2 regions of the Hydrogenophaga sp. ZJX-1 genome follow, and region 1 is predicted to be linked to the other one. Evidence: predicted binding sites of a transcription regulator. Region 1 holds the regulator's gene; the other holds the start of a gene.
The links. Region 1 encodes NrdR, which represses ribonucleotide reductase genes. Its sites were predicted from a motif close to CACNANATNTNGTG; they were not measured.
Positions count from the first base shown of each region.

Region 1 (10,048 bases):
CTGTCGACGCCTTCGGTCTTGTCCATCAACACCACTGAGCTGGCGCTGGCGCCGGGGTCGGTGAAAGTGGCCGGGTTTGTGACATCCAGAACGAAATAGCCCTTGCCGCCCGCGCCCAAGGGGCTTACCAGAACGGTGCGCCAGTTGGTGCCTGAGATGGATTGGTCCAGATCGGCGTCACCTGCAAAAGGGTTACCGTCAACAAAGTAGTTGTGAGTGTAGGAGGGCAGCGTGTAGTTGCGCAGGTTGGCATAAACCCCCCTGGGAACATAGGCCAACACCTCTTTGCCCGTGTTGGCGTTGAAGCCGTGGAGCATGCCGTCGTTCGCGCCCACATACAGCACCGGCGTGCGGCTGGCGTAAGAAGACCGAAAACTGGCGTGGCCCGGGTAATCGGTGTCTAGGCGCACCGGCTTACCCACGTACCAGAGGTTGGAATTGACGATGTCACCCAGGCGCGAGTCGCGCTGGCGCATCGTTCCTCCCGTTGCAGGCACCTCCATGGAACGGTCGCCGCGAAGGTAGTTGATCCTGGCGGTGCCGTCTGTGCTTGTGGTGGACAGCAAATTCTTTTGGGCGGTTGAAAGGTTGTTCCACAAGAAACCGGTCCCAATGGTGCCGTTGTGGGTGAGAACGACTCGGCTGGTGTGCGAAAACACGCCTGTGTCCGTCGAGTCCAGTTGGGTGCTGACCTTCCAGGTCTCTGTGGTGGAGGGAAGGCCCGAGTCGTCGTCGATGCGGTATGCCTTGATGTCGCCACTCCAGCGTTCCGAGTTGTAGCTGGCCACGTAGGCGAGGCCGTTCCTGGCCAGGCGAGTGGAGTTGCTCGCAATGGAAACCAGCGGCTTGGCGGTCTGTGAAAGGATGTCGTTCAGGATGCCCTGAAATGCATCCACCAAGGCCTGGCTGTTGGGCGCCGGAACGAACCGGCCGCGGCCATTGAGTGCCGCATGCCACAGATCCATTCTGCGGCCGTCGATCCGAGGTGACGCTCCAGCACTTGTATAGCCAGTGCTTCCGTCACAAGGGCGGTTCCCAGTACCAGAATTGCTTCCCGCGCAAAATGGCGATACCCATGTGTTCACACCGTTGATGAGATTGGGCAGATCTCCCGAAAAGGTGTCGGAGCCCCAAGAGGGGTCTCCGGCCCACGACGCTGCAGTGTTGAATCCGATGGTGTATGTCACCATGTTCTGCCAGGTGGCCGGGTTGTTCCTGGGGTTCCAGAAGGGCTCCAGTGTGGTGCTGGTTCCATTTGTTGCGACAAAGGTTTCGGGGGTAGTGCGATTGTTCGTTGGGCGAACGTCGTTTGCTAAACCAGTTTGAAGATCAGTGGACCAATAGTGAAAGGCAATATCGGCTAACGTACTGAGCGTGGTTTGATTGCCGCTGGCTGTCGTGGTTGCGCCGCCCCAAATATCTCTATATAGGCGTGTTTGGTTGCTGGTGATGTCGTAGGTTCTACCGGAAGGCAGAGGTAGGACCTTGGTGGTGTTGTCTGCATTGCCTCCACCGCGCACGATGCGCGTGCCGTTGTTAGTCCTTGATGTGTCGATGTGCTGGGATGTGCTGGATGTGCCGCTATTCCAGCCGCCATCGGTCATGAAGATGTGGTAGTTCTTCCGGCAGGAGAGGATGGGTGCCTGGGTGATTCCAGGATTGGCTGCCCAAGGGCTGTTCACGTCGGAGATGGCTGCTGACAGATATTGGCCTGCGTTGTCCATCATGAGGTGCCCGGGCGTACCTCCGTTGTGGACGAGACTGTTGACCCATGCGTCAAAGTTGGTTCGGTGGGTACCTCCGAGGTAGCGCATGCCGTTGTAGGTGCCGCAGGCCGTTGAAGCGGTGCCCAAGGAAGGACATTTGTTCATTGATTGCCAGGCCATGCGAATGCGGTTTTCGGCAAGGCTGGACGACGAACCGAAGGTGTCTCGCAAAGCTTGGCGCAAGGTCGTCATGCCGGATTCACCCATACTGCCCGAATCATCGACCGAGACGATGACGTTGGGTGCTGGCTCCCTCGCTCCCGCACCCGGTGGGACCTGGCTGAAGGTCATGGGGGCCCCCATGACCGAGGTCGACATGAGAAGATACCCACCCAGCATGATGGCTTGAGCGGTATTCAACTTGGTGGATGTTTTCATTGTTGGATCTCCCATTCGATCAGGCCGCGGGATCGGCCAAGGCTGGAACAAAGATGGTGCGCAACACCACGCGTGTGCCGGGCTTGAGGCCGTTGGCCACGGCGGTGATTCGGAAGATGAAAGGGGCGTCCACGGCGGGTACGGGCAGGTTGCCGGCAATGGGCGCCATGGCCCCGGTGTTCTGGAACTCCATCACTTCGATCCAGTACCAGGCACCGTATTCGCCGTCGGCTCGCACCAGCAGCAGGGGGTTATCGATGTCGTCATTGTCAATGCCGGTGAACTCGCCATAGGTGGCTGCGATGGCGTTGGCCGTGCGCGTGTTTGCGGTCATAGCATCGAAGCCGGCTCCCAAGTTCCACCAGCCGACGCCCAGAGCATCTTCTTCTTCCAGCAGGCAGATGCCTTGTCGGCACGGCAGGGTGGCAAAGTTGGGGATGGTGGCGCGCAAGTCATCCAGATCCTGGCTCATCACGGGAATGAATGGACCAGCCGTGCCACCGTATCGATCTCGACATCCATAGAAGTTGGCGCTGGTTTTGCAAGGGAAACCCCCTGCGAGTACGCCTCTGATGTCTGTCTCTGCGTCGGCAATCAAGGCCTCTGCCGCTGAATAGGCGCGCTGGTAGTCGCTTTCGTTGCTGACCAGCGACTCGTTGAGCCAGTTGGTTCGAGTTGCACCGAGCGCCAGCATGCTACCGAGCAGCAGCATGACCATGACAACGATCAAGGAGATGCCTCGCTGGCGCAAAGCGATCTTGTTGGAGACGATGGCGGTGTTCATGGTGTTCAGCTCAGGGTCTGGAGGTTGCGCAGGGTGAACACCTGACGGAAGACACGCCGGATGCGACCGTCGTCAGCAACAGCCCCACCGGTACAGTCGGCTGTTGCAGCACCGCCGGTGGGGTTGTTGCCGCTGACTCCAACCAGGCGGATGCACACCTGAACGGCTTCCACCGCCGTCCAGTCCGCGACAGCGTCGGCCTGGAAATAGCGGATGGCAGGCGGGACAACGGCTGGGTCACGCACGGCGTACCAGATCTGCAGTTCTTCCACGTTGGGGATCACCGGCTGAGGCGTTGCGCCAGCGGCGGCTCCTTGGCAGAGGATCGAGCCATCGTCCAGGCTGAACTGGCTGGTGACCACAGCGCTCGCTGCGGCAGGGTTGTTGCCCATGCAATCGCTCAGCAAAGCAGTAATGTTGGCCACGTTGCTGAAGGACACCGTGAGCGTGTCTTCAACACCGTTGTTGGTCCCTCGGATGGAAATCGGGATCGGTTGCGTGTTGTCCAGGCCGATGTAATCGCTGCGGTAGACAAACTTCTGGGTACTCAGACCCGGATTGGTCAGGTCCACGTAGTCCTCGGCGGGAACTGCGCCAGCCTGTTTGAGCTGGCGTCCGATCATGCGCATGACGGCTGCAGCATCCTGCTGGAGGTTCACCGTGTCGGTGATAGTGGTCGACGCGACACGGTTGTAGACCAGGGTGCCAATGGCGGCCACAGACACGAGCAGACCGATGGTGATGCCGACCATCAGTTCGATCAGGGTCACGCCGCGTTGCTGGCGCCGGTGCGACGTGAACCGCATGCTGGCGCTTCCACGTAAGTGGGTAGAGTATTTCATCACGGACGCATCCTGATCAGGTGGCAGATCGATCCATCCGGGCATGTCACGTTGGCCACGTCGGTGGTCACCAGGAAAGGGTTGTCGTCATCGGCCAGACCGTCGGCTTGTGCCGAGACGTTGTCGGTCCATGCGATCACCACACCAAAGGCGGTGGGGTCACCCGGCATGGCGTAGATTGCACCGTTGCCCCCGGGCAATGACGCCGCGAGCGTCGCTTTCCATTGAGCCAGATCGAAGCCGGCCAGTTGGGCGCTGGTGCATGCCGCGGTGTTGCAGTTGGTCCCTGCGGGAGCGGCACCCCAGCCCACCAGATAGGGATTGGGTGTTCCATTGGCGGCGCTGTCGTTCAGGGCGCCCGTGTTCAGCTTCATGCGCTCATGGATATCACCAGCCATGCGCACTGCGACAGCCCGAGCGTTCGTCAAGCGGGTTTCTGTCAATGTGCGTGTCTGAAGCCCGGCAAGTCCAAGAATGCCCAGAGCGAGCACAAAAAGGGCAACCAGCGACTCGATCATGCTGATGCCGGTCTGGTGGCGGCGCAAGGAGGTGTGGATCATGTGGGGCCAATCAGGTGGGGCAGCTGCCGGAACCTTTGGTCGAGGTGGCTCTCATGCCGGACGAGAAGGTCAGGGCAATACAGCTTGTGCTGTTGGGTGTGTTGATGGGAGCCATCTGGAAAGCGAAAAACATGCTGCCAGCGAACTGGCCGAAGCTGTTGACGCGCACAAAGTTGTTAGCGGCAACGTTGTTGGCTTGAATGGATACGCCGCGTTGGAGTTCGGTGCCGCGAACCAGCGGCTCTGCGGCTTGCTGGACGTTGTCGCCGTTTGTGTCCCGGAACACGATCCAGCCGCAACCCCAGTTGTTGCTGGGGCAATCTGCTCTACGTCGCACCGTAATGGGTTGCCCGGTTCGGATGGCCTCGGTACGCGCGAACTGGAGTGTGGAAAGCAGGTTGTCTCGCGCGGAGGCGACTTGGTAGGACTCGATCATCCCCGTGAAGCTGGGCGCTGCGAGTCCAGCCAGAATGGCCATCAAGGACACCACGACCATCATCTCGATAAGAGAGAAGCCGCTGGCGCTTTGCGGGGGCGCTGAAGGGATGGGGTGGGCATGAGAATCCATGTACGCATCGTATCGGCGCGTGCCGAGGCCATCAGAGGCAGTCAGCTGACCGGCGGAAACAACGCGACAGGCGGCAGAAAGTACTCGAATCGGCGTGGCGCTGGCCACGCGGCTGCGTCATCAACGTCGCACTTCGTCCACCAGTGCCCGGAACTCGTCAATGTCTTCGAAACTGCGGTACACGCTGGCGAAGCGGATGTAGGCCACCTTGTCGAGCTTCTTGAGTTCGCGCATGACCATTTCTCCCAGCCGGGTGGCCGGGACTTCGCGGGCGCCTAGGTTCAGCAGCTTTTCTTCGATGCGCTCGATGGCTGCGTCGACCTGCTCGGTGCTGACCGGGCGTTTGCGCAGCGCCAGCGCAAAGGACGCGCGCAATTTGGCCGGCACGTAGTCGACGCGCCGGCCGTCTTTCTTCACCACGGCCGGAAAGCTGACCTCCGGCCGTTCATAGGTGGTGAAGCGTTTTTCGCAATGGCCGCACTGGCGGCGGCGGCGAATGAAGTCCGCGTCTTCGGAGATCCGGGTCTCGACGACCTGGGTCTCCAGATGACCGCAGAAGGGGCACTTCATCGCGTCGCGCCAGTTGGCATCACTTGTACACCGGGAACCGGGCCGTCAGCGCGTTGACCTTGGCGCGCACGGCCTCGATGTTCGCCGGGTCACGCGGGTTATCCAGCACGTCGGCGATCAGGTTGGCGGTCAGGCGGGCTTCTTCGTCCTTGAAGCCGCGGGTGGTCATGGCAGGGGTGCCGATGCGCACGCCGCTGGTGACCATGGGCTTTTCCGGGTCGTTGGGGATGGCGTTTTTGTTGATCGTCATGTGGGCGCTGCCCAGCACGGCTTCGGCTTCCTTGCCCGTGATGCCTTTGGCGCGCAGATCGACCAGCATGACGTGGCTCTCGGTGCGGCCGCTGACGATGCGCAGGCCGCGCGACACCAGGGTTTCGGCAACGATGCGTGCATTTGTCAGCACTTGTTGCTGGTAAGCCTTGAAGTCGGGTTGCAGTGCTTCTTTGAATGCCACGGCCTTGGCCGCGATGACGTGCATCAGCGGGCCACCCTGCAGGCCGGGGAAGATGGCGCTGTTGATGGCTTTTTCGTGCTCGGCCTTCATCAGGATGATGCCGCCACGCGGGCCGCGCAGGCTCTTGTGGGTGGTGGATGTCACCACGTCGGCAAACGGAACCGGGTTGGGGTACACGCCGGCAGCGATCAGGCCGGCGTAGTGGGCCATGTCCACCATGAAGATGGCGCCGACGTCTTTGGCCACTTTGGCAAAACGCTCGAAGTCGATGCGCAGGCTGTAGGCCGATGCGCCCGCGATGATGAGTTTGGGCTTGGTCTCATGCGCCTTGCGCTCCATGGCGTCGTAGTCAATGGCTTCGTTGGCGTCCAGACCGTAGCTGACCACGTTGAACCACTTGCCGCTCATATTGAGCGCCATGCCGTGGGTGAGGTGGCCGCCTTCGGCCAGGCTCATGCCCATGATGGTGTCGCCGGGTTTCAGGAAGGCGAGGAACACGGCTTCGTTGGCGGATGCGCCGCAGTGGGGCTGCACGTTGGCGGCGTCGGCGCCGAAGATCTGCTTCACCCGGTCGATCGCCAGTTGCTCGGCGATGTCGACGTATTCGCAGCCGCCGTAGTAGCGGCGGCCAGGGTAGCCCTCGGCGTATTTGTTGGTGAGCTGGGTGCCTTGGGCGGCCATGACGGCGGGCGAGGCGTAGTTTTCGCTGGCGATCAGCTCGATGTGGTGTTCCTGGCGTGCGTTTTCGGCCTGGATGGCGGCAAACAGCTCGGGGTCGGTTTGCTCGATGAGGATGTTGCGGTCGTACATGGTTGGCAGTCTTGGGTAACGTGGATCCCGGCGCACGTCAGCGGGGTGACGACGGCAGGGGCTGCCCAGGCGAACGGCTGATCACCTGTCTTGGCAGCCAGGCGGCACGCTTCCCAGTGGTTGTCCCTGGTCCCATATGGGGGCAGGGGGGCCACGTCAGCACCGAAGCCTGGGCTGTGAGCCCTGAGCCTGGAGTGCCTATCGCCAGTTGCGTGCGGGGCCTAGTTTATCCGAGCAGGGCGGCAGGCGCCCGGATAGCCGATATTACCGGGCCCAGGGATCACGAACGGGCCAGCAGCAGGGGTTCCACGGTTTCTGCAACGGGGGAGGCAGCGTCGGCTGCTTCCATCTCGGTGACGTCGGGCGTCGGCAGTGTCTCGGTATCAGCGGGCACGACGACCGGTATGGTTCTGTAGCTGGGGAAGCGGGTGGGCATGGGCTTGCCCAGCGCCACGCTCTGGATGCGCAGGTGTTCTGCCATCACCTTGTTGATGTAGCCACTGCCATCGGTGGTGACCGCACCGACGTACAGGCGCAAGCCGCCTTCGATGGAGCCTGCCCGTTTGATGCAGTCTTGCAGCACCCGCGCACCCACCCGCAGGTTGGATACGGGATCGAACGCCGCCAGCTGGCCGCCAAAGTCTTCGTATTTTTCAGTGTGCACGCGCGTGAGCACCTGCATCAGGCCTTGCGCACCGACAGGGCTCTGGGCAAAAGGATTGAAGCGCGACTCCACGGCCATCACCGCCAGGATCAGGGTTGGGTCCATCCGCGCCTTTTCGCCCACCTCGAAAGCTTCGGCCACCAGAACCCCCAGCGGCTCCGGAGCAACCCGGTACTTGCGGCTCAGCCAGAAGGCCACGTTGGCCTGTTGCTTGGGCAGCTGGGTGGGCTGCACGGCGGTCACCCGTTGCACGGCATCGGGTTCGGGTTTGAACGCGACCACGGGCGCTGATGCCACCTGGCGCTGCTGCAACCAGCCCAGCAGGTGTTGCTCGGCGTCGCTGCGCAGGTCGTGGCGCGCGGCCAGCGTGATCAGGCCCACGGCGAGAACGGTGCCCAGCAGCGCAACGCTGTTGTGGGTGATGGCGATGAAGCCCTGGACCATGTCGCTCAGGGCGGTGTTGATGGATGCCTTGGCACCTGGGGTGCTCTTGTGGTGGCGGGGGGTGGTGTCATTCATGAAGTCTCTCCTGTCGGTGCCGCGGTGACCGGGTGGGTCTGTGCGGCTGGCTGGGCACCTCATCGAGGCGGGCTTTGTGAGCCATCGCGTTCGATGGACCCTGCTGGGTCAGCGGCTCGGGTTTACCCTGAAGGGCAAAACCGGCGAATGTTAGGGGGAGTTTAATATCAAGTCAATGTTTAAAAGTTGTTTCATAAATACTTAAAGGTATATGTAATGGCGGTGTTGGCCACTTTTTGTGTCCCGTGCTAGCACGGATGCCAGCCCGGATCAGCGGTGCTCGCCGGTCAGCGTTTCAGAGGTACCGCTGGTCGATTCGGGTGCGATAGGGTGTTGTTACTGCTGTTAACAGCGTGACCTTCATCACGCGCCGATCGCGATTGAAAATCTCCATGACGTTGCTCGGGGGTACGTCTTGAAGCGGATCAGGAACCCGGTTAACCTTCAGTTGCCCGTCGTGGATGGGCATCAAACCGGTGACGCGGAGCATCCGCCAACCGGTTCCAAACGGGAGCAATCTGTTGCTTCCAGGCTGGAGAGACATCCAACTCCCTCCGCCAAAACCGACGGCAAGTGCAAATTGCCCGCCGTCAACCCCGGTGGGTTCTGCTCACCGGGGTTTCTTGTTTTTGGGCGTGCCGGATCGGCATGTGCAGCAACAGCAGCGACAATACGGGCTTCGCCAGGCGCTCATGCGCCGGCCCCTATCCCGGAACGATCCCTGTATGTCGCTGTTTTCCCTGCGAAGAAGTCCCCCCCAGTCCAATGCCCCGGAATCTGCCGTGAACACGCCCGCCAGCTCCAAGCAAGCCCCTGCCAACGCCGCACATCCCCTGGATGCCCTGACCGGTGGCGCGTTTTCTGCGCCCACTTCTGGCGAGCGCGCATCCCGCATCCGCGAATGGCTGGCCGGCGAACCGGGGCTGGAGCAGATGACCGAAGTGTTCAAGGAGCTGTCGCAGCGTGACCGGGGTGCGGCCAAGCCGCTGAAGGAAAAGCTGGACGAACACAAGCGTTTGAAGGCCCAGGAACAGATTGCCGCCGAGTGGGCCGTCAAGGCCGAGGCCCTCATCGGGCAGTCCCGTCTGAATCTGGCCGATGCCATGGCCTGGCAGCGCGATGCGGCCCGGGCGGGTGCTCCGCTGTCGCGTGAACCGTTGGCGGGGCTGAAGCAGGCCCTGGCCGAACGCGTCAAGGCGATCGAGGATGTGCAGCACCGTGTTCAGGTGGAGCGGGAGTCGGCGGTGTTGATGGCTCAGCGCATCGAGGTGATGTCGACCAAGCCCTGGCGCGAAGCCCAGCAGAGCGCCGAAGCGCTGCGCACCGACGTGGCCCAATGGCAGCAGCAGGCCAGTACCCTGGCCGACGATGCCCAGTGGCCCAGCGTTGAACCGAAGTTTCCTCCCATGCTCCAGGCATCGCGCAGCCAGCTGCAACTGGTGTGGGAAGCTTTCGAAGCGGCCCTGGCCCAGGCGGTTGCGGCCGATGCCAACCCGCAGGCACCGCTGCCGGCCGTGCCGGTCTGGGCGGACGAACTGCGTGCTGCCCGTGGCGAGGCAGCGGCTGTGCCCGGCGAAAAAGCCGCTCACGATGCCCAAGCCGCCCAGGAGCGCCGGGTCAAGGTGCTCGCAGAACTGGATCGTGCACTGGGTGTGCTGGAGCGCGAGCTGGCCGAGGGCCATGGAAAAGCCACGCCGAAGGCCGCGGCCGATGTGCGTGCGGTGCTGAAGTCGCATGCCCGCCTCATTGGCCCCGAGCTGGAGGCCCGCGCCCACGCGGCCCTGACCCAGGCCGGTGATCTGGAAGACTGGCAGCGCTGGCGTGCCGATCAGCTGCGGGAAGAGCTGGTGAAAAAGGCCGAGGCGCTGTTGCAACCGCCGGAGGGCCAGCGACTGGGTGGGCGCAAGATGCAGGAGACCCTGCGCAGCCTGCGTGATCAATGGAAGGCGACCGATCAGGGCGGCCAGCCCAACCATGCGTTGTGGAAGCGTTTCGACGAAGCCTGCACCGAGGCGCACAAGAGTGTTGAAGTCTGGTTGACCCAGGTCCGCCAGCAGGCGGAGGCCCACAAGGCCCAGCGCATGGCCATCATCGAAGAGCTCAAGGCCTGGACCGCCACGCATGGGCAAAGCA
Region 1 covers NZ_JBMBRA010000001.1:577,143-587,190, forward strand. The annotation lists gene ACN5W5_RS02890 (pilus assembly protein) at 1-2,144, opposite strand, end outside; gene ACN5W5_RS02895 (pilus assembly PilX family protein) at 2,164-2,928, opposite strand; gene ACN5W5_RS02900 (PilW family protein) at 2,934-3,815, opposite strand; gene pilV (type IV pilus modification protein PilV) at 3,770-4,330, opposite strand; gene ACN5W5_RS02910 (GspH/FimT family pseudopilin) at 4,341-4,898, opposite strand; gene nrdR (transcriptional regulator NrdR) at 5,019-5,468, opposite strand; gene glyA (serine hydroxymethyltransferase) at 5,488-6,732, opposite strand; ZMP/ZTP riboswitch at 6,789-6,954, opposite strand; gene ACN5W5_RS02925 (transglycosylase SLT domain-containing protein) at 7,013-7,915, opposite strand; gene ACN5W5_RS02930 (DUF349 domain-containing protein) at 8,641-10,048, shown strand, end outside.

Region 2 (10,048 bases), on a different contig from region 1:
TCTTGATGGTGACCTGCAGCTTGTCGTGGTCGAGCACCTTGGCGCCGTCGTCGGTGCGCTTGATGTGGTTGAGCAGGTTGACCGAACCCAGGTTGCAGACCGCGGTTTCGGTGTCGCTGGTGTTGAGCGTGATCTCGGTGCAGAGGTTGGAGCTGTGCACCACGCCGGCGTGTTGCTGCGGTGAGCGGACGTTGCAGGCATCCTTGAAGGTGATCCAGGGGTGGCCGGTCTCGAACAGCATCGACAGCATCTTGCGCCACATGTCGGTGGCGGCCAGCTTGCGGTAGGGCTTGATCTCGCCGCGGGCGGCCTTCTCTTCGTAGGCGACGTAGGCCTTTTCAAAATCGGCACCAAACAGGTCGTGCAGGTCGGGCACGTCGTTGGGCGAGAACAGGCTCCACTCACCCTTTTCCATCACGCGCTTCATGAACAGGTCGGGAATCCAGTTCGCCGTGTTCATGTCGTGGGTGCGGCGGCGGTCGTCGCCGGTGTTCTTGCGCAGCTCCAGGAATTCTTCGATGTCCAGGTGCCAGGTCTCCAGGTAGGTGCAGACCGCGCCCTTGCGCTTGCCACCCTGGTTCACCGCCACGGCGGTGTCGTTGACCACTTTCAGGAAGGGTACGACGCCTTGCGACTCGCCGTTGGTGCCCTTGATGTGGGCGCCGAGTGCACGCACGCGCGTCCAGTCGTTGCCCAGGCCGCCGGCGAACTTGGACAGCAGTGCGTTTTCCTTGATCGACTCGTAGATGCCGTCCAGGTCGTCGGGCACGGTGGTCAGGTAGCAGCTGGAGAGTTGCGAGCGGCGGGTGCCGGCGTTGAACAGCGTGGGCGTGGACGACATGAAGTCGAACGAGGACAGCACCTCGTAGAACTCGATGGCGCGGGCTTCGCGGTCGATCTCGTTCAACGCCAGGCCCATGGCCACGCGCATGAAGAAGGCCTGCGGCAGCTCGATGCGAGTCTTGCGCACGTGCAGGAAGTAGCGGTCATACAGCGTCTGCAGACCGAGGTAGTCGAACTGCAGGTCACGCTCGGGTTTGAGCGCGGCGCCCAGGCGGGCGAGGTCGAACTGCTGCAGCTTCTCGTCTAGCAGTTCGTTCTGCACGCCCTTTTTGATGAACTGCGGGAAGTAGTCGGCGTAGCGCGCGCCCATCTCGCTGGACGGCACTTCTTCGCCAATCACTTCCTTGACGATGGTGTGCAGCAGCAGGCGCGCGGTGGCGTAGGTGTAGTCCGGGTCTTTTTCGATCAGGGTGCGGGCGGCCAGGATGGAGGCCTTGTAGACCTCTTCGATCGGCACGCCGTCGTACAGGTTGCGCTTGGTCTCGGCGACGATGGGATCGGCCTTGACGTCTTTGCCCAGGCCCTTGCAAGCGTCTTCGATCAGAAACTGCAGACGGTTCAGGTCCAGCGGCACACGCTGACCGCCGTCCGTCACGTGCAGCAGGGCTTCGGCGGGTTTGGCTTGCTCGGCCTGGTGGGCGCGCTCCTGTGTGCGGCGCTCGCGATACAGCACGTAGGCGCGGGCCACTTCGTGGTGGCCGCTGCGCATCAGGCCGAGTTCGACCTGGTCCTGCACGTCTTCAATATGGAAGGTGCCTCCGCCCGGGCGCGAGCGCATCAGGGCACGCACCACGTTCTGCGTCAGGGCATCCACCGTTTCGCGTACGCTGGCCGAGGCCGCGCCCTGGGTGCCGTGCACCGCCAGAAAGGCCTTCATCAGCGCCACCGCAATCTTGCTCGGCTCAAAAGGCACGACCGCGCCATTGCGGCGGATGATCTGGTACTGGGCAAAAACCGAGCTGGCGCTGTCGGGCATGGCAACGCTGGTGGCACCAGCGGCATGCATCGTGGACGCGGTGGCGGATGTGGGGGATTGGGCTGTCAGCATGGTTCCTCTTTCGTTTGTTTTGTGTCGGCGGCGAAGGCACGCGGTGTCGGATGGCAGCGGGGTGGGGAGGCCGGGTCCAGGGCAGATCCGATGGCTTGACCGGATCTGCGCAAGCATGTCATGGGATGCTTTCAAGCCATGTGACCGGGCGACCGCAACGCGCAGGGCACACTATATCTGGTGTGTGGCGGCTCTTCAAGCCACTACCGGTAGTGTTTGTGAAAAAATTACGACTGCCTCGCCAAGCAGATTTCGACAAACAAAAAAGCGTTGGACCATCTGGGCCGTGGCAACGGCAACGTACGTCCGGTGGTGGCTCGATGGGCCTCGCTGTCGAATTTCCTTTGAAGCATCGATGCGGTCTTCCGGTGGCTTTACCGTTGAAAGCGGCGCCAATGGAACGCTGTGTCCAACGCCCGTGTTCCGGCCCTGCGCCGTTCAGGTGACCGCGTGGGTGGCCGGTGGCGTGTCGTTGGGGAAACACGCATGGGCCCAGCCCAGACTTTGTCGCAGCCGGGTCCAGTCGAACCCGCTGCCGGGGTCTTGTTTGCGGCCGGGTGCGATGTGTTCGTGGCCAGCGATGTGGGCGATCGGGTAGCGCAGGCCGAGGCTGGTGCACAAACGGGCCAGGCCGTCGTATTGCGCGCTGGTGAAGGGTCCGCCTTCCAGGCCTTCCAGTTCGATCCCGATGGAGTCGTCGTTGCAGTTGCTGCGGCCGCGCCAGCAGGAACTGCCAGCGTGCCAGGCGCGTGCGTCGGCATCGACAAACTGCACCAGCTCGCCATCACGGCGGATGAAAAAATGGGCCGAGACTTCCATGCCGCGGATCTGCTGGAAGTAGGGGTGGGCGTCCCAGTCGAGCTGGTTGGTGAAGAGCTGTTCCACTTCTGGTCCACCGTAAACGCCAGGTGGCAGGCTGATGGAGTGGATCACGATGAGGTCGATCCGCGCGCCCTCGGGGCGCGGGCCGAAATTGGGCGATGCACTGCGCCGGGCGGCGGTGAACCAGCCGCCGTCCCAGTCGGGTGGTGACACGGGCAGATCGCCGGATTCAGGCGTCATCGTCACCGTCTGCCGGGGTGGCAATGCCCAGCCGCTGGATGCGGTAACGCATCTGGCGCAGGTTCAGGCCCAGGCGGGCCGCGGCGGCGGTGCGGTTGAAGTCGGTTTCCTTCAGCGCCTTGAGCAAGACCTGGCGCTCCTGCTCGTCCAGGTAGGTCTGCAGGTCGGGCGGTATGCCCGCTGCCGGTTCCGGTTCCGGTTCCGGGGCTGGCACCGCGAACGCGGCTGCTGTTGACGGGCTCTCAGGACGCATCGCCGTGTCGCTTGTGTCACCGAAATCGTCAGCCTGCAGCACCGCACCGCTGCTGAGTGCCAGCGCTCGTTGCAGCAGGTTTTCCAGTTCACGCACGTTGCCGGGCAACTCGCAGGCCTGCAGCCAGGCCAAAGCCGTGCCGGACAATTCGGGCACCGGCTGGCCCGATTCGCTGCAGATGCGCTGCAGCAGGGCGTGGGCCAGTTCGGACAGGTCTTCGCGCCGTTCGCGCAGGGCGGGTGTGCGCAGGCAGATCACATTCAGCCGGTAGAACAGGTCTTGCCGGAACTCGCCACTTTTGACGAGTGCGGCCAGATCGCGGTGCGTGGCGCTGACCAGGCGAACGTCCACCGCTTCTTCCTGCACGCCGCCGAGCGGGCGCACGCGACGCTCCTGTATCACGCGCAGCAGCTTGGCCTGCATCTGGAGCGGCAGGTCGCCGATTTCGTCGAGGAACAGGGTGCCGCCCTTGGCCGCCAGGAAATAGCCTTCGCGGTCATGGGTAGCGCCCGTGAAGGCACCCTTGCGGGCACCGAAGAATTCGGCTTCGATCAGGTTTTCAGGGATCGCGCCGCAATTGACCGCGACGAAGGGGCCACTGGCCCGGTGGCTGCATTCGTGCACCGCGCGCGCCACCAGTTCCTTGCCGGTGCCCGATTCGCCCAGGATGAGCACGGGCGCCATGCTGGTCGCCACTTTTTCGATGCGGCTGCGGATCTGCACCATGCAGCCCGAGGTGCCGACGATACGTTCCAGGGCCTGGACGCCGGCCGGTGGCGGCGGGGCGCTGCGCGGGATGGCGTTGCCCGAAGGCGGTCGCATCGCGGACGGGTACCGCTGGCTTTGCAGCGCGGACGTTACCGCGGTGCGCAGCTGCTTGAGGTCCACCGGTTTGGTGAGGTAGTCGAAGGCGCCGGTCTTGAGCGCTTCGACCGCGTTCTCGGCCGAGCCGTAGGCGGTGATGACGATGCTCTTTTCGGTGCGCTGATCGGCACCCAGTTCGCGCAGCAGCTCCAGCCCCAGACCGTCGGGCAGTCGCATGTCGGTGATCAGCACGTCAAAGTGACGTTGCGCCAGCCACTCGCGGGCCTGGGTGAGGTCGGGGGCGGACACCACTTCATGGCCCTCGCGCAGCAGCGTCAACTCGTAGAGGGTGCGCAGGTCCGGCTCGTCGTCGACGACCAGGATGGACGTGGGTGTGGGTGCTGTCATCGATCGGTCTTGGGGGTCACAGCGTGGACAGTGACGGCGGGTCCGCCTGGGAGAGACCAGGGCGGGTCAGGCCGGGCACCGAGTCGCCCATGGGGTAGGCCAGGCTTTGCTGAGCGGGCTGGTTGCCCGTTGTTGCGCCGGGCAGGAGCACGAAAAACTCGTTGCCTTCACGCTGGTCGAGCCTGCTGCGCTGGTAGGCGATCTGCGCCCCGTAGCGCTCGCACAGCTCCCGGCAGATGTACAGACCCAGGCCGCTGGAGCGGCTCTCCGAAGAAAAGAAGGGCTCGAACAGGTGGCGCAACACGCTGGCCTCCAGCGGCGCGCCATCGCTCCAGACCGACAGGCGCACGCGGTCTGTGCCGCCGGGCTGCGTGATGACGCGGATGGACGAGGGCTTGCCACTGGCGTGGCGCAGGGCGTTGTCCAGCAGGTTGATCAACAGGCGCCGCAGGTGCTCGGGGTCGAAGCCCACATGGGCTTGTGGCGCGTGCAGGTGCACGCCGAGGATGCCTTGGATCTGGTTCTGACGGTTCCATTCGTGCGTGATCTGGCGCACGGTCGGATCCAGTGGCAGCGCCGCCGCGTACGCCCCGTCCTGGTGGGGTTGGACACGCGCCACATTGAGGATGTCGTCCACGATGCGCGAGAGCCGCTGGGCGTTCTGCTCGATCATGCGGGTGAGCCGCTTCTGTCCGGGTTCCACCACCTCTTCGTCGAGCAGCGCGTTGGCCTGTGTGATGGCCGACAGCGGGTTGCGGATTTCGTGCGCCACAGCCGCCGACATGCGGCCCATGGAGGCCAGCTTTTCGGTGCGCACGCGGGCCTCGACTTCACGCAGGTCTTCCAGGAACAGCACGCACAGTGCGGCGTGCCCTTCGCCCTGGGTGCGTGTGAGCCGGGTGCGGGCGAAAAACCGGTGCGAGGTGAATTCGTCGATGTCGATGCGAACCTCGGACTGCATGGGTTGCCCGAGCGCGAAGCTTTCGTTCACCAGATGGGACAGCCCTTCCCACCCGTGGCGTGCCGACAGCAGCAGCTTGGCGGCGTGCGGGTAGTGCTCGCCCATGAGCATGGACTTGGCCGCCGGATTGGCGTTGCGCACCACGCCGTGCGGGTCGACCACCAGCACGCCTTCGCTCAGGCTCTCGATCACCAGCTCGTTGACCTGGGCCTGCGCGCGGGCGGCGGCCTGGCTGCTCTGGGCCAGCACTTCTTCCCGCGCCAGCCTCACGGCGAGCTGGTTGGCCAGCAGGGCCACGAGGAAGAATCCGGTGCCCGTCAGACCCGCTTGCAGGAAGCGCGAGGCGGAGACGTCGCTCAGCAATGCCGCACTTGCGGCCGCTTCACCGAGCAGGAACAGCGTGACGCTCGCAGCGGTGGCGAGCGCCAGTGTCATCGAACCCAGCACCGCGGCCAGCAGCACCGGCAGGGCAAACAGGGGCGTGTAATTGAGGCCGCCTTGCTGGAAGAACTGCAGCAGGCCGAACACCAGCAGGTCGACACCAATGGTCAGTGGCCACTGCAGGCCTCCCGCTTTTTCGGGGTTGTCCACCGGCCACCAGAACATCACGGCCAGCGCGGCCGTGAGGTGCAGGGCGCTGACCAGCACCAGCCAGTTCGGGCCGCCGCTGTGGTTGAGCAGCTCGAACACCTGCAACGCCAGCAAGACAGCGGCAATGAAGGCCCTGGCCCGCATGAAGGCGCGCCACAGGCGCTCGAAGGCGTGGCGCCGCTGTTCGCGCCCCAGCGATCCGTGGTCCTCAAAGGTGGAGAACCAGGAGGGCGCGAAACTGGGGTTGTGGTCCTGGGCCATGGGTGTTCTTGCCTGACGCACAGGCCCGGATCAGCTGCCCTGGCGCTCGTGCTGCGCGCGGTGTTCGGCGCAGCAGTAGGCTCCTCGCGGGCCTTTGATGGCCTCGTTCTCGGGCAGGTGCGCGCCACATTGCAGGCAGGCCACCATGGCCACGGGCGGGAGGGGTTTTCGGGGCGCCGGGGCTTGGCCGCGGTCAAGCTCCTGCGAGCGGTTGTTGCGCCAGACCCAGAATGCCACCAGGACCACCGCCAGTACGAGCAGAAATTTCATGGGGTGGGGTCCTCAGACTCGCTGCAGAACGACTTCGAGCACGAAGCGGGAGCCGACGTACCCGAGCAGCAGAAAGCCTGCGCCGACGTAGAGGGTGCGCACCGCGGTGCGGCCCCGCCAGCCCAGCCGCCAGCGGCCGACCAGCAAAATGCCCATGGTCAGCCAGGACAGCACCGAGAAGGCGGTCTTGTGGTCCCAGACCCAGCCGTGGTTGAGCGTGCCCGAGAACCACCAGCCGGCCAGCAGGGTGGCGCTCAGCAGCGCAAAACCCGCCGCCACGAAGCGGAAGGTCAGCCGTTCCAGGGTCAGCAGTGGCAGGGTGGAGTCGGCCGAGGCGCCCAGCCGCATGGATTTCTCTGCCCGCTGCATCATCCAGGCGTGCACCACGGCCGCGGCGATGAGTCCGTAGGAAGCGATGCCCAGCGCCCAGTGCAGCGGCAACCAGCTCGATCGCAGGGCCGGGTAGGGCGAGCCGGGGAACACCAGGGCCAGCAGGACCGCCACGGTGCCCAGCACGGCCAGCGTCCAGCGTGCGCGCATCTGGGGATACAGCCGTGTCTCCACGAGATACACCGTCAGGACCAGCCAGGCGGTGACCGAGAGCGCGGGCGCGAAGCCAAAGCGGGGCGGGTGTTCAAGCAGGCCCGATGCGAGCACGAGCAGGTGCAGCAGCCAGGCAATGGCCAGCACGCCGCGTGTCTGCGCTGTCGTCAGGCGCGGGTGGGCCCAGGCCAGCACGGCGTACGACAGCGCCGCCACCGCGGACAGCAGGGCGGCGGGCGGGTTCGTCGACAGGGTGGGCAACAGGTTCATTGGTTCAGCGCGGTACGCAGCAGGCGCCACAAGGCACGGCTAAAATCATCTGCACAGTTTAACGGTCTTGCCCCGACCGAGTTCGCCGGGCACCGGCCAGTCCATCCGGGTCGCGCGGGCCTCCCGCCCGACCCGTCGTCGCACCTCCCGGCGCCCACCAGCACACCCGAGCACACCATGGCATCAGCCCTCTCAGACCGCCTCTCACGCATCGTCAAGGAAATGCGCGGCCAGGCCCGCATCACAGAAGGCAATGTCGCCGACATGTTGCGCGAGGTGCGCATGGCCTTGCTGGAAGCCGACGTGGCGCTGCCGGTGGTGCGCGACTTCATCGCCCGCGTGAAAGAAAAAGCGCTGGGCCAGGAGGTGATCGGTTCGCTCTCGCCGGGGCAGGCGCTGGTGGGCATTGTCAACCGCGAACTGGCCGCCACCATGGGTGAGGGCGTGGCGGACATCAACCTCGCGGCCCAGCCGCCGGCGGTGATCCTGATGGCCGGCCTGCAGGGTGCCGGTAAAACGACGACCACCGCCAAGCTGGCGAAACACCTGATCGAGAAGCGCAAGAAGAAAGTGCTCACCGTGTCGGGTGACGTCTACCGCCCGGCGGCCATCGAACAGCTGAAGACCGTGACCGCGCAGGCCGGCGCCGAGTGGTTCCCGAGCACGCCCGACCAGAAACCGGTGGACATCGCGCGCGCCGCCATCGACTACGCGCGCCGCCATTATTTTGACGTGCTGCTGGTCGACACGGCAGGCCGCCTGGCGATCGACGAAGCGCTGATGCGCGAGATCCAGGAACTGCACGCGGTGCTCAACCCGGTGGAAACGCTCTTCGTGGTGGACGCCATGCAGGGCCAGGACGCGATCAACACCGCCAAGGCCTTTAGCGTGGCGCTGCCGCTGACCGGCATCATCCTCACCAAGCTCGACGGCGATTCGCGCGGCGGCGCGGCGTTGTCGGTGCGCAGCGTCACCGGCGTGCCGATCAAGTTCGCCGGTGTGTCCGAAAAGATCGACGGCCTGGAGGTGTTCGACGCCGAGCGTCACGCTGGCCGGATTCTGGGCATGGGCGACATCCTGGCCCTGGTCGAGCAGGTCACGGCCGGCGTGGACATGGCCGCGGCGCAGAAGCTGGCCGCCAAGGTCAAGAGCGGCGAGGGCTTTGACCTCAACGATTTTCTCGACCAGATCCGCCAGATGAAACAGATGGGTGGGCTTTCCAGCCTGATGGACAAGCTGCCCAGCGCCATGACCGCCAAGGCCGGTCAGGTGGACATGGACCGCGCTGAAAAGGACATCAAGCGCAAGGAAGGCATCATCTGTAGCATGACGCTCAGGGAGCGCAGCAGGCCCGAGCTCATCAAGGCCACGCGCAAGCGCCGCATCGCCGCCGGTGCCGGCGTGCAGGTGCAGGAAGTCAACCGCCTGCTCAAGGAGTTCGAGCAGATGCAGGGCATGATGAAAAAGATGAAGGGCGGCGGCCTCATGAAGATGATGAAGCGCATGGGTGGCATGAAAGGCATGCCCAAGATGCCCGGCATGGGTTGACCGAAGTCAAGTGAGGGGTATGGTCAGCGGCCCATACTCCCTGCCCATGCTGACTGGTATCGAAATGGCGCTGGCTTTGGCCTGCATGGCGATGGCTTTGTGGTTCCGCCCCTGGCGCATGCTGGCGGGTCCCTTGCTCACGCCCGCGTTGGCTGCGCTCGCCCTGTTGCCCTGGCTCTGGCTGTTGCCTCAGAAGATGCCACAAGGCCTTCAGGTGCAACTCTCGGGCGCCTGTCTGCTGGTCCTGATGCTGGGCTGGCCGCTGGCGGTGCTGGTGCTCTCGGGCGTGGCGCTGGCCGTGTGGCTGCTGGGCCACTCGGAGGCGGCTGCCGCACTGTCCCAATGGGTCTGGATCGGTCTGGTGCCGGCCACGCTGGCGCTGGGTATCGGGGCGCTGTTGCGCCGCTGGCTGCCACCCAATCCTTTTGTCTACACCCTGGGGCGGGGCTTTATCGGCACCGCCGCGGCGGTGTTTCTTTCGGGCGTGTTGCTGGAAACTGCCCACCAGTGGGCCGGCGGTGCCCCACACGAACAGGCGCTGGTGGCGCGCTGGCTCATGGCCTGGGGTGATGCCTTTCTGACGGGCATGTTCAGTGCCATCTTCGTGGCCTTCGCGCCGCAATGGCTGGCGACCTGGTCCGACGAACGCTATCTCAAATCACCAAAGCCCTGAGCGCTGGCCAAGTCTTCCGCCCGGCTCGCCACCCGCGATCAGGCGGCCTTGAGCAGCGACAGGCGAGAGGCGTGGCGCCAGGCCCGGCGCAGCACGGCCGGTGACCACGACTCTTCCGGGATCAGCAAGGCGCCTCGGGCGCGCATCCAGGACCCGAGTGCGACGTGACCGGTGGCCACGGTGAACGGCACAGCCAGAAGCAGCGGCAGGGTCACCGGCATCATCCAGACCAAGGCTTCGATGTTCAACGAGGCCACACCGAACACCAGCACGCCGATGACGGCTGTGATCGGGGCCAGCTGGGCGAACGCACCGCGCCAGGCCACGCCGACCGCTTCCCGGGGCGGGGACTTCCAGTCGAGCTGGATGCCGGTGACGGCGACCAGCACGAACAGCGAGTGCGCGACCATGCGGATGGGCGCCTGAATCAGGGCCAGGGCGCTCTCCAGCAAGGCGCTGGACAACAGGATGCCGGCGCCGCCGAATCCTTTTTGTTCGCCCTTGAGGAACACC
Region 2 covers NZ_JBMBRA010000003.1:498,380-508,427, reverse strand. The annotation lists gene ACN5W5_RS11240 (ribonucleoside-diphosphate reductase subunit alpha) at 1-1,849, opposite strand, end outside; gene ampD (1,6-anhydro-N-acetylmuramyl-L-alanine amidase AmpD) at 2,330-2,953, opposite strand; gene ACN5W5_RS11230 (sigma-54-dependent transcriptional regulator) at 2,943-4,418, opposite strand; gene ACN5W5_RS11225 (sensor histidine kinase) at 4,435-6,231, opposite strand; gene ACN5W5_RS11220 (PP0621 family protein) at 6,262-6,501, opposite strand; gene ACN5W5_RS11215 (cytochrome C assembly family protein) at 6,514-7,314, opposite strand; gene ffh (signal recognition particle protein) at 7,492-8,862, shown strand; gene ACN5W5_RS11205 (hypothetical protein) at 8,882-9,535, shown strand; gene mdoH (glucans biosynthesis glucosyltransferase MdoH) at 9,574-10,048, opposite strand, start outside.
Region 2: a site for NrdR is predicted at 2,061-2,074, ahead of ACN5W5_RS11240 (ribonucleoside-diphosphate reductase subunit alpha). Genes of this name have one in related genera too.